3 regions of the Massilia endophytica genome follow, and region 2 is predicted to be linked to each of the others. Evidence: predicted binding sites of a transcription regulator. Region 2 holds the regulator's gene; each other region holds the start of a gene.

Region 1 (5,489 bases), 2.4 Mb from region 2:
GGGGGCCTTTTGTTCGCTTTGGAACAACATAAATGCTATCCTACAACTTGCTAGTGCTAAGCAACCAATTTAATAACCGCGTTTTGAGCAACAACGGAGTGATTCATGGCTGATCCGAAGATGAAATTTTTGGTGGTGGACGACTTCTCGACGATGCGCCGCATCGTCCGGAATCTGCTGAAGGAACTGGGTTATGCCAATGTGGACGAAGCCGAAGATGGCGTGATGGCGCTGGCCAAGCTGCGCGCCGAGCAGTTCGACTTCGTGGTCTCCGACTGGAACATGCCGAACATGGACGGCCTGACCATGCTGCAAAACATCCGTGCCGATCCCGCCCTGGCCAAGCTGCCGGTGCTGATGGTGACCGCGGAAGCGAAGAAGGAAAACATCATCGCGGCGGCCCAGGCCGGCGCCAACGGCTATGTGGTGAAGCCCTTCACCGCCGCCACCCTGGACGAAAAGCTGAACAAGATCTTCGAGAAGCTCGGAGCCTGATCGATGGTTGAGCATCACGCTGAGGCCGGGGCTGTACCGGCGCTGGCCAACGAGGAGTTCCTGTCGCGCATCGGCCACATGACGCGGGCCTTGCACGAAAACCTGCGTGGCCTGGGGCTGGACAAGCTGATCGAGAAGGCGGCCGAGGATATCCCGGATGCCCGCGACCGGCTCGATTACGTGGCGCGCCTGAGCGAAAACGCGGCGCAGAAGGTGCTGAACGCCACCGACGAGGCAGGCCCCCTGCAGGACCGGATCAGCGCGGACGCCAAGGACCTGAAGGGCGCCTGGCAGGCCTTGCTCGACGGTCCCGCCAGCGAAGAGCAGTGGCGCGCCCTGGCGCAGCAGACGATGGCCAAGCTGGACATGGCCGCCATCTCCGCCGCCAGCACCAAGGTGCACCTGATGGATATCATGATGGCCCAGGACTTCCAGGACCTGACAGGGCAGGTGATCAAGAAGGTCACGGCCATCGCCCAGAACCTGGAGCAGCAGCTGGTGCAGACCCTGATCGACTTCGCACCCGAACAGCTGAAGAAGGAAATCGACAACGGCCTGCTGAACGGCCCGCAGATCGATACCACCAAGGAAGGCGTGGTGGCGGACCAGAGCCAGGTCGACGACCTGCTCGACAGCCTGGGCTTCTAAGCCGGCTTCCGCTGCCGGCCGGCAGCCCAATCAGCCTCACACAAGACAGCCATGCACCAAACCCAATTTCTTGTCCGTGAGCCGTTGCTGGATCCGCAGCAGCGCGTCGTCGGCTACGAACTGCGCTGGCAGCACCAGACCGGCGCCCCCTACACCCAGGCCGAGCTGGAAGACCTGGTGAGCTTCGTCGCAGGCCAGGTCTGCGACGAAGAGCGGGGCTGGCTGCTGCGCGACAAGACCCTTTTCCTGCAAGCCGTGCCGGCCATGCTGTCCACGGACGCCCTGCATACCCTGCCGCCGCAGCACACGGTGCTGTCGATCCGCACCGCGGAACTGGCCAACCCCGATACGCTGGCGGCCGTGCAGGCCCTGCGCGCGGGCGGCGTGGGCATCCTGCTGCGCGAAGCCGACCTGGCGCGCGTGGGCAGCCGCCTGGGCACCATCGCCTCCTACGTGGAAGTGCGCTTCTCGGGCGCGGACGTCGCCTCGCAGGCGCGCACCTATGCGGCGCTCAAGCAGTCCAACCTGCGCATGGTGGGGCGCCCCGTCACCACCTGGGCCGACTTCGACGCCTGCGCGGCACTGGGCCTGGACGCCTTCGTCGGCAAGCTGCACCTGACGCCGCGCCCCGGCAGCGACGGCGCGGGCATGAACCCGGCCCAGACCATCATCCTGCAGCTGATGCAGATGGTGAACGCGAACGCCGACATCGCCCAGCTGGAAAGCGTGCTGAAACGCGACGCCGCCCTGTCCTACAAGCTGCTGCGCCACATTAACTCGGCAGGCTTTGGCGCGGGGCGCGAAATCCAGTCCCTGAAGCAGGCCATCACGCTGCTGGGCTACCAGCCGCTCTACCGCTGGCTCACCGTGCTGCTGGCCACCGCCAGCACGAGCGGCTATTCGCCCGTGCTGCTGGAAACGGCCGTGGTGCGCGGCCGCCTGGCCGAGCTGCTGGCCCAGAAGCCGCTGGGCAAGGCCGAGGCGGAGAATGTGTTCGTGGCGGGCATGTTCTCCCTGCTGGACCGCCTGCTCGGCATCAGCATGGAAGAAGTGCTGCAGACCATCCAGCTCTCCGACGAAGTGCAGAAAGCGCTGCTGGAGCGGGGCGGCAAGTACGGCCCCTACCTGGCGCTGGCCGAGGCCTGCGAGCTCAATTCCAGCCTCGTATCCTCGATGGCGGCCTCGCTCAACCTGCCGCCCGCCGAGATCAACAAGGCCCACCTCTCGGCACTGGCCTGGACCCAGAACATTACCGCATGACGGCGCACTGGACCCGGGCGTTGCTGCTGAGCGCCGCCTGCCTCATGGCGTCCGGCGCGCAGGCGGCGCCGGCGGATGCCGCCCTGGCGCCGTATGTCGCCGCTCTGCGCGCCGCGCCGGATCCCGCCACCTTCGTCAACCGCAAGCTGGAGCAGCACGATGTGCTGATCTTCGACGACGGCCTGCACAGCGCGAAAGACCCCTGGCAGTTCTACATCCAGCTGGTGCGCAATCCCGAATTCGCCTCAAAGGTGGGCTATATCTTCCTCGAAGTGGCCCCGCTGAACCACCAGCCCCTGATCGACGCCTGGATGGACGGCAAGGCGAGCGACGAGCAATTGCTGCCCCTGTTCCAGGACGCGAGCGATATGGGCTGGGCGCTCACCACCTACCTCGACCTGCTGAAGGCTGTGCGCGAGGCCAATGCGGGCAAGCCTGCGGAACGGCGCATGCGCGTGATCGCCACCGACATGCCCGCCACCTATCCGCTGCAGCGCACCCACCAGGACTGGGAACAGAGCCGCCTCTCCGGCACGGCGCGCGACTACCACATGTACTCGGTGGTGAAGGAAGTGATGGGCGACTTCAAGCAGGGGCGGAAAGGCATTCTGCTCACGAACACACGGCACGCCTACAAGGGCATCCGCAACAGCAAGGGCCAGTTTTACTGGAACGCGGGCACCTTCTTCAGCCAGCACTCGCCAGGCAAATCCTATTCGCTGCGCGTGCATGCTCCCATCCTCTTCATCAAGAAGCGCGGCGAAGGCAAGGCCGCCACGCGCGAGGGCCTGGACAACGTGGAGTACCGCTGGGTGAGAATGGAGAAAGGCCTGTGGGACAGCGCCTTCGACGCCGCGGGCGGCATGCCCAAGGCGGTGGAGCTCGCGGGCACGCCTTTCGGAAAGGCGTCCTATCTCGGCAACCACATGCTCGATGCCGCGCCGGGCCAGACCATCGCTGACGCCTACGATGCCGTGATCTTCCCCGGCCCGCTGGACCAGTACCAGGCCAGCGGCACCTTCGACATCTACACCCCCGCCTTCAAGCGGGAGCTGAAGCGCCGCATCGAGATGATCGATTCCCCCGAGCAGCAGGCCGGCACCGTGAAGCAGTACGGCAGCATCGAAGCCTTCGTGGATGCCGTATTCAAGCCGAAGCCCGACCGGCCGGACCCCATCGTGAAGATGCTGCCGCCGAAGGACGAGTGGAAGGCTGACGCCGCAAAGTAGGCGAGCGTCGGACTTTTTGACAGGCTGTCCGCCCCCCAGGGGCATACTGCGATGGCATGCGATATGCATCCCCTTGCGCATTCCCCGATGCGCGAGGCCGGCCATGCAAAAACTCCTGTGTCTTCTTTGCCTTCTGGTATCGGCGGCCCTGGCGCGCGGCGGAGAGATCTCGGCCACCGGCCAGATGCCCGCCGGCGACCCGAATGCGGTGGTGCTCCTGGGTTTCCGCCTGCTCGCCGATGGCGACCTGCATTTCCAGACCTACGGCTACGGCGGCAGCGCATCCGCTCCCGGCGGCGTCAATGCCGCAGGCCAGGCCGTTGCCCCCGGCGGCTTCGATCCCTACCTGTCGCTTTTCCTGGGCCTTGGGCCAGGCGCCACCTTCCTCGCCTCGAACGACGACGGCGCCTGCCCGCCCGGCACGGCGGCTCCCGCGTGCGCCGATTCCACGCTCGACCTGCTGAATGTGCCCGCCGGCTATTACACGCTGGCGCTGACCTTGCCCTTCAACTTCTCCTTTGCGGAGAACCTGGGCAGCGGCACCCTGGGCGACGGCTTCATCGGGCTCGATGCCAGCTTCTCCGATGGCGCCTGCGGCGGCGTGTGCAGCAGCGTCTACGCCTTCGACATTGTTTCCAACAGTGAGCTGGTGGCGGTGCCCGCGCCAGCCACGCTTTTGCTGGTGCTGGCCGGGCTGCTCCTGCTGGCGCGGCCAATTCACAAGGGAGCTCCGAAATGAAAACGCTGAAGGTGGTGAGCCTGGCGCTGGCGGCCGTTCTGTGCGCGCCTGCGCTGGCGCAGAAGGCGGCCCTGGTGCGCAACATCGACCGGCTGGGCAACAGCGGCAGCACGGTGATCGCCTGCGACGCCAACGCCAGCCAGCAGTGCACCTGGTCCATCCCCGGCACGTCGCCAGGATCGGTGCGCTTCGTGACAGTCTTCCTGTCCTACAAGATCCGCTTCAATGCGGCGACGACCGTTACTGCGGTCGGCTTTTATTGCGGGCCGAGCGGCATCGACTGGCTGCCGACGCCGCAGCCCAACGGGCCTGACGACTCAGGCCATCGGGAAATCAGCTGGGCGGGCCTTGTCACGCGCCTGTTCGACCCTGCCTGCTCGGGCGGCGCGATCTACAACGGAAGCGGACCGCAGGCGGAACACCTTGAGATGCGCGTGCACGGCTTCTTCCCCGACAACACGCCCTGATCAGATTTCCAGGTTGTCGATGAGGCGGGTGGTGCCGAGCTTGGCGGCGGCCAGCACCACGAGCGGTTCGCCTTGCGCCAGGTCGCCCGCGTTCGGAGCCTGCAGGTCGGAGCGCTTGCGGATGGAGATGTAGTCCGGCTTCCAGCCGCGCTTGGCCAGGTCGTCCATCGCCTTGCGTTCCAGCTGCGTCACGTCCAGATGGCCGCCGCGCATTTCACCGGCCACGAAGTTCAGGCTGCGGTACAGGGCGGGGGCTTCGGCGCGTTCTTCCGTCGACAGGTACATATTGCGCGAGGACAGAGCCAGGCCGTCTTCCGCGCGGTAGGTTTCGGCGCCGATGATTTCGGTGGGCAGCGCGAACTGGCGCGTCATGTTCCGCACGATCATGAGCTGCTGGTAGTCCTTCTTGCCGAACACCGCCACGCGCGGCTGCACGCAGGAGAACAGCTTGGTCACCACCGTGCACACGCCCGTAAAGAAGCCGGGGCGGAATTCGCCTTCCAGCGTATTGCCCAGGCCATCCGGCGGCGTCACGCGGTACTCCTGCGGCTCCGGATACATGTCCTTCTCCGTCGGCGCGAAGAGCACGTAGACGCCTTCCTTCTCCAGCTTCTCCACGTCGGCCTGGAAGGTGCGCGGGTATTTGTCGAA
Region 2 (5,489 bases):
GGGGCCATTGATGCCGCGCGGTCCGTAATGGGATTCCCAGCCGCCGGTGGTCACGATCAGCATGGCGCGCTTGCCCGCAAAGCTGCCCTCGCCGTAGCGGTCGCCCCAGTGGCGGTCGGAATGCTCCCCCACGCCGTAGGCCAGTCCATAGGCGTACACGCGCTCGAACCAGCCTTTCATGATGGCGGGCATGGAGAACCACCACAGCGGAAACTGGAAGAGCACCACGTCCGCCGCGAGCAGCTTCGCCTGTTCGGCGGCGATGTCTGCGCTTTGCAGGCCGTTTTCGAAGGCATGCTTCGAGGCGGTGGTGGGCTTGAACGGCTGGCCGGGCTCGTGGGCCAGCGTGTCGGCCGCGTCCAGCCGGGCTTTCCATTCCATGGCATACAGGTCGGACACCACCACGGTATGGCCCGCGGCCTGAAGGCGGCCGACGGTGAAGTCGCGAAGCGCGGCGTTGAGCGAAGTTGGTTCGGGATGAGCGTAGATGAGCAGGATATTCATGGCTGAGCTTTCACAATAAGGAGAAGGCAGCTTACGAATTTCTCAGGTATAGTGGAAATGAATTAATAGAATTCCAGGTATTACTGTGATTAATCTGCGCGGCATCGATCTGAACCTGCTTGTGACACTGGACGTGCTGCTGAGCGAGCACAACGTGACGAGGGCGGCGCAGCGCCTGCACCTGTCCCAGCCCTCCGTGAGCGTGCACCTCGCCAAGCTGCGCGACATTTTCGGCGACCCGCTGCTCCTGCCCGGTCCGCGCGGCATGCAGCCCACGGCGCGCGCGGAGGAGCTGCGCGAGCCGCTGCGCCTGGCCCTGCAGGGGCTGGAGCAGGCCCTGGGCCCGGCCGGAGACTTCGCCCCCGCCGAAGCGGCCAATACCTGGCGCGTGGCGGCGGCGGACTATGGCGAATCGGCGGTTCTGCTGCCCGCCCTGCCCCGCCTGAGGCAGCAGGCGCCCGGCACGCGGCTGGCGGTCCTTCCCGTGGTGACCAGCCGCATCGCCAGGCAGGCGGAACAGGGCGACATCGACCTGGCCCTGCACACGAGCGAGGAGGCGCCGCCCGGACTGCGCAGGAGGGCCCTGTTCACGGAGCGCTATGTGCTGGTGGCGCGCAAGGGGCATCCGAAACTGAAGAAGGCGCCGACGCTGGCGCAGTTCTGCGCGCTGGAACACGCCATCGTGTCCCCCGGCGGCGGCAGTTTCTCGGGCGTGAGCGACGAGGCGCTGGCGGCGGCTGGCGCCACGCGCCGCGTGGTGCTGTCGGTGCCGCATTTTCTCTTCCTGCGTTCGGTGCTTGCCTCCACCGACCTGGTGGCGATGCTGCCCTCGCGCCTGCTGCGCGACGCGCCGGAACTGCAGCAGCTGGAGGCGCCAGTGCCGATTCGCGGCTACGAAATGGCCATGCTGTGGCACGAGCGCGTGCACCGCGACCCGGCGCACAAGTGGCTGCGCGAAACGATTGCTGCGGCAGTGGCGGAATGAAGGGGCACAAAAAAGGGCGCCTGTGCGCCCTTGTTTGGTGATGCCGCTGTTTTATGCGGCGCTGGCCGGAGATTCCAAGGTCTCGGCGCGATGCTTTATCGCATCATGGTTGTGGTTCTGGACTTTGTCTTTGTATTTCATGACCTGCCGGTCCAGTTTGTCGATCAGGGTGTCGATCGCGGCATACAGGTCTTGCGCCAAACTCTCCACATACACGGTCTTGCCCGACATGCGCAGGTTGATTTCGGCTTTCTGGCGTTTTTCTTTCTCGGTGAGGTTATCTACACTCAGGATGACAGCAATGTCGATCACTTGATCGAAATGGCGTCTCACGCGCTCCAGCTTGTTTTGGACGTATTCGCGAATCGCGGGGGTCACTTCGAGATGATGTCCACTGATGGTGAGATTCATACACACTCCTAAAAGATGATGTCGCTCTACAAGGCTCACGGGGAGCCCATGCACTACAAGGACTTGCGGAGGCTGACGGGAGGGATCTTCAAGGCTTCGCGATACTTGGCAACAGTACGTCGCGCAATCACCATGCCCTGTTCTCCTAGCATGTCCGCAATCTTACTGTCGGATAAGGGATTTTTCGGGTCTTCTGCTCCTGTGAATTGCACAATCAGCGCACGGATCGCGGTCGAGGAAGCTTCACCCCCAGCTTCAGTCGCGACGTGGCTACCAAAGAAATATTTCAACTCAAACATCCCATGTGGGGTGAGCATGTATTTCTGAGTTGTTACGCGAGAAATAGTACTCTCGTGTAAACCCAGTGTATCAGCAATTTCGCGCAACACAAGGGGTCTCATGGCGACGGCGCCGTGCGAGAAAAAGTTCTTCTGCCGCTCCACGATTGCTTGTGCAACGCGCAAAATTGTGTCAAACCGCTGGCGCATGTTCTTGATGAGCCACTTGGCCTCCTGCAGCTGCGCATTCATCTGCGTTTCGCCCTTGCCCTGCTTGAGCAAACTGGCATACAGCGCATTGACGCGCAGGCGCGGCATCACGTCGTTGTTCAGCGTGACGACCCAGCCGTTGCGGCCCTTCTTCACGATCACGTCCGGCACGACATAGTCTGACGCATCCTGCGCGAAGGCGGCGCCCGGATGCGGGTTGCAGCGGCGGATCACGGCCTGGGCTTCGCGCAGATCTTCCTCGTCGCAATCGAGCGCTTTCTTCAGCTTGTTGAAGTCGCGCTGGGCGAACCAGGTGAGGTGTTTTTCCACGATGCACAAGGCCATGCGGCGCGTGACCAGTGGAATGTGCGGCATGCGCCTGATCTGGATGGCGAGGCATTCGGACGCGTTGCGCGCGCCCACGCCCACGGGGTCGAAGCTTTGCAGCAGCGTGAGCGCCGTCTGCAGCTCCTCCAGCTCCACATCCGCCTCTTCCGGAATGCGCGCGTGGATTTCCTCGAGGCTTTCTTCAAGATAGCCGTTGTCGTCCAGCGCATCGATGATGAGTTCCATCAGCGCCCGGTCGCGCGGCTCCTGCACGGTGACGCGCATCTGCTCCAGCAGATGGTCGCGCAGGCTGTGGTGGCTCGCTTCCAGCTGCGGGCGCGCGTCCTCGTCGTCCGGGGCCTTGCCGCTGCCCGAACCCGACCAGTCGCTGTCGCCCTCGGCCACGCTGTCGCCTTCGTAGGGTTCGGCTTCCGCAGGCGCGGCCTCGGCCTGCGGCCCGTTCTCGCCGGGCGGTCCTTCGGCTGGCGTGGCCGCCGGCGCGCTCTGGCCGATGGCGCCGTCGGCGAGAAGGCGCACGCTGCGGTCCAGCGGGTCGTCCAGACGTTCGAGCAGGGGGTTTTCGGTTAGCAGCTGCTCCAGCTCCTGATGCAGCTCAAGCGTGGACAATTGCAGCAGCCGGATGGACTGCTGCAATTGCGGCGTCAACGCAAGATGCTGCGACGTTCGCAGTTGCAGGGATTGTTTCATGGCCTTACATGCGGAAATGCTCGCCGAGATAGACTCGGCGTACGGATTCGTCGGCGATGATGTCATCGGGGCGGCCGGAAGCCAGCACGCTGCCCTGGTTAATGATATAGGCGCGATCGCAGATGCCAAGCGTTTCGCGCACATTGTGGTCGGTAATCAGTACGCCAATGCCGCGCTCCTTGAGGAAGCGCACAATCCGTTGAATCTCTATGACCGCAATCGGGTCCACGCCAGCGAAAGGCTCGTCCAGCAGCACGAAACGCGGATTGGTGGCGAGGGCGCGCGCAATTTCCACGCGGCGGCGCTCGCCGCCTGACAGCGACAGGGCCGGATTCTCGCGCAGCTTCTCGATCTGCAGGTCCGCCAGCAGCGTGTCCAGGCGCTCGTCGATCTGCGCCTTGGTCAGGGCCTTGCCGTCCACCTTCTGGATCTCCAGCACGGCGCGGATATTCTCTTCCACCGTGAGCTTGCGGAACACGGAAGCTTCCTGCGGGAGATAGGAAAGCCCCATGGTGGCGCGCTGGTGGATGGCCAGGTTGGAGATGTCCGTGCCGCTGATGTCGATGGTGCCCGCGTCCGAAGGCACGAGGCCCACGATCATGTAGAAGGAGGTGGTCTTGCCCGCGCCGTTCGGTCCCAGCAGGCCTACCACTTCCCCGCATTCCACCTGCAGCGACACGTCATGCACCACCTGGCGCTTGCCGTAGCTCTTCTGCAATCCGCGAACGATGAGGGTACTGCCGCAGCTTTGTCCTTGCATGCTTATTTCCCCGGCGCCGGTGCAGGAGCGGTAGCCGCCCTGGAGTTCGGCTGGATCACCATCCTCACGCGGCCGCTGCCAGGCTTGCTCTGGCCGGAGGAGCTGTTCTCCACGGTGAAGAATTCCTTGCGGCTGTCGTAGGAGATGAAGGGGCCTTCCACGTCCTCGGTGGGCTTCACGCCTTCCAGGCGGCGCACCTTGGCCTTGGAGATGAGGCGCACGATTTCCGCCTTGTTGTCGTACTCGATGCGTTCGGCCTCGCCTTCGATCCACAGGTCGCCGCCATCGCGCTTCTGGCGGAAGGTGGCCAGCGCGCCGGGCGCGCCCCAGAAGGTCACGTACTGGTAGCCTTGCGGATCGGTGGTCACCAGGGCGCGGCCTGCCTTCATGATCAGGGTGCCGCGGGTGAGCACCACGTCGCCGATCAGGGTGCGGGTCTGCTTCACTTCGTCCGAAGTGCCCTGGTTCGCTTCGATCTGCGTGGGCTTGCTGGAGTCGGCTTTCTCGGCCGACGCAGGCAAGGCCGCAGCCAGCAGGGCTGCCGCGGCGAGGATTGGTTTGATCAGGTATTTCATCTTTGCTCCAATAGGCTTTTAGCGCGGGTGCGGCGGATAGGTGATCCGCAAGCGCTGCTTGACTTCGACCTGGCTGGTGGCGTTGTTGACCGCCATGCCAATGCCGCTCATGGTGGCGGCGCCCGAAGTGATGCTGACCGGCTTGTCGGTCTGCATGCGGTCCTCGTCAGGATAAATGGTGAGCTCCGGCGTGCGCAGGCGGAATTCCTGGGCCGTGGCGGAGGCCGCGCGGTCGATCCGTACGTCGCCCGACAGCACCACGCGGCTGTTGTCGTCGTCGATGCGGGCGCGCGCCGCGTGAATATCCATCGGCGCGTTCTCGCCGGACAGGCTGCGCACGACGGGCTTGTCGATCTCCGAAGAATCGTCCACCGGGCGGTGCGTGAGCTTGTCGCCCGAGATGATGTAGCTCGGCTTGCCGTCCTTCGTCATGCGCACAAGGCTGAAGCGCTCGATGATATGGTCCGGCTCATTGAGGCGGCGGTCCGCCTGCAGTTCCGCGCCGCTGCGGTTCATCAGCTCCAGCAGCCAGAAGCTGCCGATGGCGCAGAACAGCGCCAGCATCATGCCGATGGAAACCTTGAAACGGTGGGCAGTCCTCTGGTTGCGCATTGTGTTCCTCAGACCATGAACTGGTTCAGGATTCTGTCATAGCTGTTCTGCGCACGCATCACGAACTCGCAGACCTCGCGCACCGCGCCGCGGCCGCCGAAGGCTTCCGTGATGTGGTG
Region 3 (5,489 bases), 1.0 Mb from region 2:
TGGACCGGCGATGTTGCGCACCACCGTGGACAGGTCGAAACTCAGCACACGTTCATACTCGGCATTCTTCAGGCTGTCCGACCACAGGCCGGTTTCCTTCGCGTAGAGCTCCACCAGCTTCACCAGCTCGTCGTCGCGGCCCGTCAGCTTCAGGTACTTGATGGTCTGCTCGTCGATGGAGAACATGGCCGCGGTGGCGCCGAACTCCGGCGCCATGTTGGAGATGGTGGCGCGGTCGCCCAGGGTCAGGCGGGAGGCGCCTTCGCCATAGAACTCCAGGTAGGCCGACACCACCTTCTCCTTGCGCAGGAATTCGGTCAGCGCCAGCACGATGTCCGTGGCCGTGATGCCCGGCTGCGGCTTGCCCGTGAGCTCGACGCCGACGATATCCGGCAGGCGCATCCAGGATGCGCGGCCCAGCATCACGGTTTCCGCTTCGAGGCCGCCCACGCCGATGGCGATCACGCCCAGCGCGTCGACCATGGGGGTGTGCGAGTCGGTGCCCACCAGCGTGTCCGGGAAGGCCACGCCATCCAGCACCTGCACCACGGGCGACATGCGCTCCAGGTTGATCTGGTGCAGGATGCCGTTCCCCGGAGGGATCACGTCCACGTTGCGGAAGGCCTTCTTGGTCCAGTCGATGAAGTGGAAGCGGTCTTCGTTGCGGCGGTCCTCGATGGCGCGGTTCTTGTCGAAGGCATCGGGATCGAAGCCGCCGCATTCCACGGCCAGCGAGTGGTCCACCACAAGCTGGGTCGGCACCACGGGATTGACGAGGGCGGGATCGCCGCCCTGCTCCGCAATGGCGTCGCGCAGGCCAGCCAGGTCCACCAGCGCCGTCTGGCCCAGGATGTCGTGGCAGACCACGCGGGCCGGGAACCAGGGGAAATCGAGGTCGCGCTTGCGCTCGATGAGCTGGCGCAGCGAGTCGCCGACCATCATCGGGTCGCAGCGGCGCACGATGTTCTCGGCCAGCACACGCGAGGTGTAGGGCAGCTTGTCGTACGCGCCGGGCTGGATGCTTTCGACGGCGGCACGCGCGTCGAAGTAATCCAGCTGCGTGCCCGGCAGGGGCTTGCGGTATCCAGTGTTCATTACTTGCGTTCCTTGATCGGCACGAACTTCAGGTCTTCAGGACCCACGTAGTTCGCGCTCGGGCGAATGATCTTGTTGTCGATGCGCTGCTCGATGATGTGCGCGGCCCAGCCGGAGGTGCGCGAAATGACGAACAGCGGCGTGAACATGGCGGTCGGCACGCCCATCATGTGGTAGGACACGGCGGAGAACCAGTCCAGGTTGGGGAACATCTTCTTCACTTCCCACATCACGCTTTCCAGGCGCTCGGCGATGTCGAACATCTTCATCGAACCGGCTTCCTGCGACAGCGAGCGGGCCACTTCCTTGATCACCTTGTTGCGCGGGTCGGAAATGGTGTAGACGGGGTGGCCGAAGCCGATCACGACCTCCTTGTTGGCCACGCGGTTGCGGATGTCCGCCTCGGCTTCATCGGCGTTCTCGTAGCGCTTCTGGATGTCCAGCGCCACTTCGTTCGCGCCGCCGTGCTTCGGACCGCGCAGCGCGCCGATGGCGCCGGTGATGGCCGAGTGGATGTCGGAACCGGTGCCCGCGATCACGCGGCTGGTGAAGGTGGAGGCATTGAACTCGTGCTCGGCGTACAGGATGAGCGACGTGTGCATGGCCTTGACCCAGCTTTCGGGCGGCTTCACGCCGTGCAGCAGGTGCAGGAAGTGGCCGCCGATGGAGTCGTCGTCCGTTTCCACGTCGATGCGCTTGCCGTTGTGGCTGAAGTGATACCAGTACAGCAGCATGGAGCCGAAGGAAGCCATGAGGCGGTCGGCAATGTCGCGCGCGCCGGCGATATTGTGGTCGTCCTTCTCCGGCAGGGCGCAGCCCAGCACGGAAACGCCGGTGCGCATCACGTCCATCGGGTGCGCGCCTGCTGGCAGGGCTTCGAGCGCGGACTTCACGGCCTGCGGCAGGCCGCGCAGCGATTTCAGCTTGGCCTTGTAGCCCTTCAGTTCCGCCACGGTCGGCAGCTTGCCGTGCACCAGCAGGAAGGCGATCTCTTCGAATTCGCAGGAGTCGGCGACGTCCAGGATGTCGTAGCCGCGGTAGTGCAGGTCGTTGCCGGTCTTGCCCACGGAGCACAGGGCGGTATTACCGGCGGCCACGCCGGACAGGGCGACGGATTTTTTCGGCTTGAAGCCTGCTGCTTGTTCGGTCATGTTCGATGTCTCCTTATTTTTTCTGTGCGGCGAACAGGGCATCCAGCTTCTGTTCGAAATCGTGGTAGTTGATGCGCTCATAGAGTTCGGCGCGGGTCTGCATGGTGTCCAGCACGGCCTTCTGCGTGCCGTCGCGGCGGATGGCGCCGTAGACGTTTTCCGCGGCCTTGTTCATGGCGCGGAAGGCCGACAGCGGGTAGAGCACGAGGCCCACGTCGGCCGACTTCAGCTCTTCGACGGTAAAGAGCGGCGTGGAGCCGAACTCGGTGATGTTGGCCAGAATAGGCACCTTCACGGCATTGGCGAACTGCTTGTACATGGACAGCTCGGTCATCGCTTCCGGGAAGATCATGTCCGCGCCCGCTTCCACGCAGGCCCCGGCGCGCTCGATGGCGGCGTCGATGCCTTCCACGGCCAGCGCGTCGGTGCGGGCCATGATCACGAAGTTCTCGTCCGTGCGTGCGTCCACGGCGGCCTTGATGCGGTCCACCATTTCGGTCTTGCTGACGATCTCCTTGCCGGGACGGTGGCCGCAGCGCTTGGCGCCCACCTGGTCCTCGATGTGCATGGCGGCGGCGCCGAACTTGATCATGGACTTGACGGTGCGGGCCACGTTGAAGGCCGATGCGCCAAAGCCGGTGTCCACGTCCACCAGCAGGGGCACGTCGCACACGTCGGTGATGCGGCGCACGTCGGTCAGCACGTCGTCCAGGTTGGAGATGCCCAGGTCGGGCAGGCCCAGGGAACCTGCGGCGACGCCGCCGCCGGAAAGATAAATGGCGCGGAAACCGGCGCGTTTGGCCAGCAGGGCGTGGTTGGCGTTGATGGCGCCCACCACCTGCAGCGGCGACTCTTCTTGGACGGCTTTGCGGAAGGCGGCGCCGGCGGAATGTTGGCTCATGGTGTCCTTTCAGTGCAACGTTAAGTTGCGCTCAGTACTGCAAGCGCCGTGCCAGAGATGAAACATGCGTAAAATCAGGCACTTGCATTGCCGCATGAGTCCTTTGCGATGTTTCAACGTTTCACCATGAAACATCATGTGCATTATAATTGAAACATGCGCGCAACTGCCCCACCCTCAGACGAAAAGCCGGTCATCTGGACCGTCTCGGTCTCCCGCCTGTCCGAACTGTTCCGCGACATCACGCTGGAATACGACGCGCTGGCCACCATCGAACCGATCAACCTCGGTTTCGACGAAGCTGCGCGCCACCTGCGCGAACGCCTCGCCACGGAACGCTGCGACGCCGTGATTTCGGCGGGCTCGAACGCCGCCTACCTCAAGGGCCGCCTGTCCGTGCCCGTGGTGGTGGCCAAGGCCAGCGGATTCGATTTCATGCAGGCACTGGCCCGCGCCCGCCGCCTGTCGGACCGCATCGGCGTGGTGACCTACCAGGAGCCCTTGCCGGAGCTCGCGGAATTCGCCGCCACCTTCGACGTACCCATCGTGCAGCGCAGCTACGTGACGGAGGAGGATGCGCGCGCCCAGATCAACGACTTGAAGGCGCAGGGCATCAAGGCCATCGTGGGCGCTGGCCTCATCACCGACCTGGCAGAGGAGGCCGGCCTCACGGGAGTGTTCGTCTATTCGGCCGCCTCGATCCGCCAGGCCTTCGACGACGCCCTCGAAATGGCGCGGCTCGCGCAGCTGGAAGCAAACCGGCACCACGCGCGCGGCAGCGCCGTCGCGGATACGCTCAAGGCCAGGCACGGTCTCGCAGACCTGCGCGGCGAATCGCCCGCCATGGAAAAGGTGCGCCAGGCTGTGGTGCTGTACGCGAAGTCCGCCGCCACGGTGCTGATCCAGGGCGAAACAGGGAGCGGCAAGGAGCTGGTGGCCCAGGCCATTCACCGCGAAAGCCCGCGCGCCCTGGGCGCCAACCGGCCTTTCGTGGCAGTGAACTGCGGCGCCATCGCGGAATCGCTGCTGGAGTCTGAACTGTTCGGCCACGAGGAAGGCGCCTTCACCGGCGCGCGGCGCGGCGGCCACGCGGGCCTGTTCGAGGCCGCCAACCGGGGCACCCTCTTCCTCGACGAGATCGGCGAAATGCCGCTGGCGCTGCAAACGCGCCTGCTGCGCGTGCTGGAAGAGCGCGAGGTGGTGCGCGTTGGCGGCACGCGGCCCATTCCCGTCAATGTGCGCATCATCAGCGCGACCCACTGCAACCTGGAGCAGCGCGTGCGTGAGGGTCGCTTCCGCGCCGACCTGTTCTACCGCCTTGCCGTGCTGCGCCTGGCGCTGCCGCCCCTGCGCGAACGCCTGGACGACGTACTGCCGCTGACGGAATGGGCGCTGCGCAATGCCCTGGCCGGACTCGGCGCCCGGGCCCACCCGAACCTGCATGCGGAGCTCGCGGCCTGCGCGCCCATGCTGCTGCGCTACAGCTGGTCTGGCAATGTGCGCGAACTGCGCAACCTCGCCGAACGCGTGGCCCTCTTCCTCGCCGCCGAGCCCCTGCAGGCGCTCACGCCCGCCTTCCTGTCAGCGGTGGCGCCGGAGCTGGCGAACGGCCTGCCGCCGCCTCCAGCGGGACAGCCCGAGCGCGTGGCGGACGTGCTGGCGCGCTTCGGGGGACGGCGCGATGCCGCAGCCGAGTATCTGGGCATCAGCCGCACCACGCTCTGGCGCCGCCTGCGCGCCGAGGAAGGCTGAACGGCGCGCCGCCGCACGGTTGCCGACACTAGAATGGTCCGCATCGGCTATTGGAAGCGGGACCATGCAAGAACAAGCGGAAAAGGAAACACTGAAGGAAGAGATGGGCCGCATCGTCGAGGAAGCCCGGATGGTGCTGCCGGGTATCCAGGCGCTGTTCGGCTTCCAGGCCATTGCCGTGTTCAACGAGCGCTTCAAGGACCTGCCCATGTACGTTCAGGACTGCCACGTGGCCGCCCTGGGCTTCGTGGTGATCGCCATCGCGCTCATCATGATGCCCGCCGCCTACCACAGGCTGGCGGAGCCGGGCTGCGTGTCGCGCCACGCCATCAAGGTTTCCTCGCGCAGCATCTGCTATGCGCTCGCGCCCCTCGCCGCCGCGCTCTCGCTCGATATCTTCGTGGTGGTGCATGCAGTGACGGATGCCATGGCAGTCAGCGCCATGAGCGGATCCGCGGCTTTCATCCTGCTGATCGCCCTCTGGTTTGCCTATCCCCTCTACTCGCGCCACCGGCAGGGCCGCGGCGCGACGGACGCCGGGGCCTGAGCGCCGCTCGTCACGATTTTCCGCCGCTCGTCACAGCGCGCTG

What was found. Region 2 encodes sigma-54, which starts transcription at its own class of promoters, with help from an activator protein. Its sites were predicted from a motif close to TGGCANGNAANCTGCTTT; they were not measured.
Region 1: LSQ66_RS12665 (DVUA0089 family protein) is a predicted target of sigma-54. The motif match lies at 3,685-3,702, and genes of this name have one in related genera.
Region 3: prpB (methylisocitrate lyase) is a predicted target of sigma-54. The motif match lies at 3,184-3,201, and genes of this name have one in related genera.

Annotation. Positions count from the first base shown of each region.
Region 1 covers NZ_CP088952.1:2,816,781-2,822,269, reverse strand. Annotated here, with positions in the region: gene cheY (chemotaxis response regulator CheY) at 106-495, shown strand; gene cheZ (protein phosphatase CheZ) at 499-1,143, shown strand; gene LSQ66_RS12675 (EAL and HDOD domain-containing protein) at 1,195-2,403, shown strand; gene LSQ66_RS12670 (hypothetical protein) at 2,400-3,632, shown strand; gene LSQ66_RS12665 (DVUA0089 family protein) at 3,736-4,371, shown strand; gene LSQ66_RS12660 (hypothetical protein) at 4,368-4,838, shown strand; gene panC (pantoate--beta-alanine ligase) at 4,839-5,489, opposite strand, start outside.
Region 2 covers NZ_CP088952.1:5,252,107-5,257,595, reverse strand. Annotated here, with positions in the region: gene LSQ66_RS24115 (NAD(P)H-dependent oxidoreductase) at 1-504, opposite strand, end outside; gene LSQ66_RS24110 (LysR family transcriptional regulator) at 590-1,489, shown strand; gene hpf (ribosome hibernation-promoting factor, HPF/YfiA family) at 1,541-1,900, opposite strand; gene LSQ66_RS24100 (RNA polymerase factor sigma-54) at 1,954-3,423, opposite strand; gene lptB (LPS export ABC transporter ATP-binding protein) at 3,428-4,183, opposite strand; gene lptA (lipopolysaccharide transport periplasmic protein LptA) at 4,186-4,758, opposite strand; gene lptC (LPS export ABC transporter periplasmic protein LptC) at 4,777-5,370, opposite strand; gene LSQ66_RS24080 (KdsC family phosphatase) at 5,379-5,489, opposite strand, start outside.
Region 3 covers NZ_CP088952.1:904,676-910,164, reverse strand. Annotated here, with positions in the region: gene acnD (Fe/S-dependent 2-methylisocitrate dehydratase AcnD) at 1-1,095, opposite strand, end outside; gene prpC (bifunctional 2-methylcitrate synthase/citrate synthase) at 1,095-2,246, opposite strand; gene prpB (methylisocitrate lyase) at 2,260-3,147, opposite strand; gene prpR (propionate catabolism operon regulatory protein PrpR) at 3,304-4,899, shown strand; gene LSQ66_RS04165 (DUF6328 family protein) at 4,964-5,446, shown strand.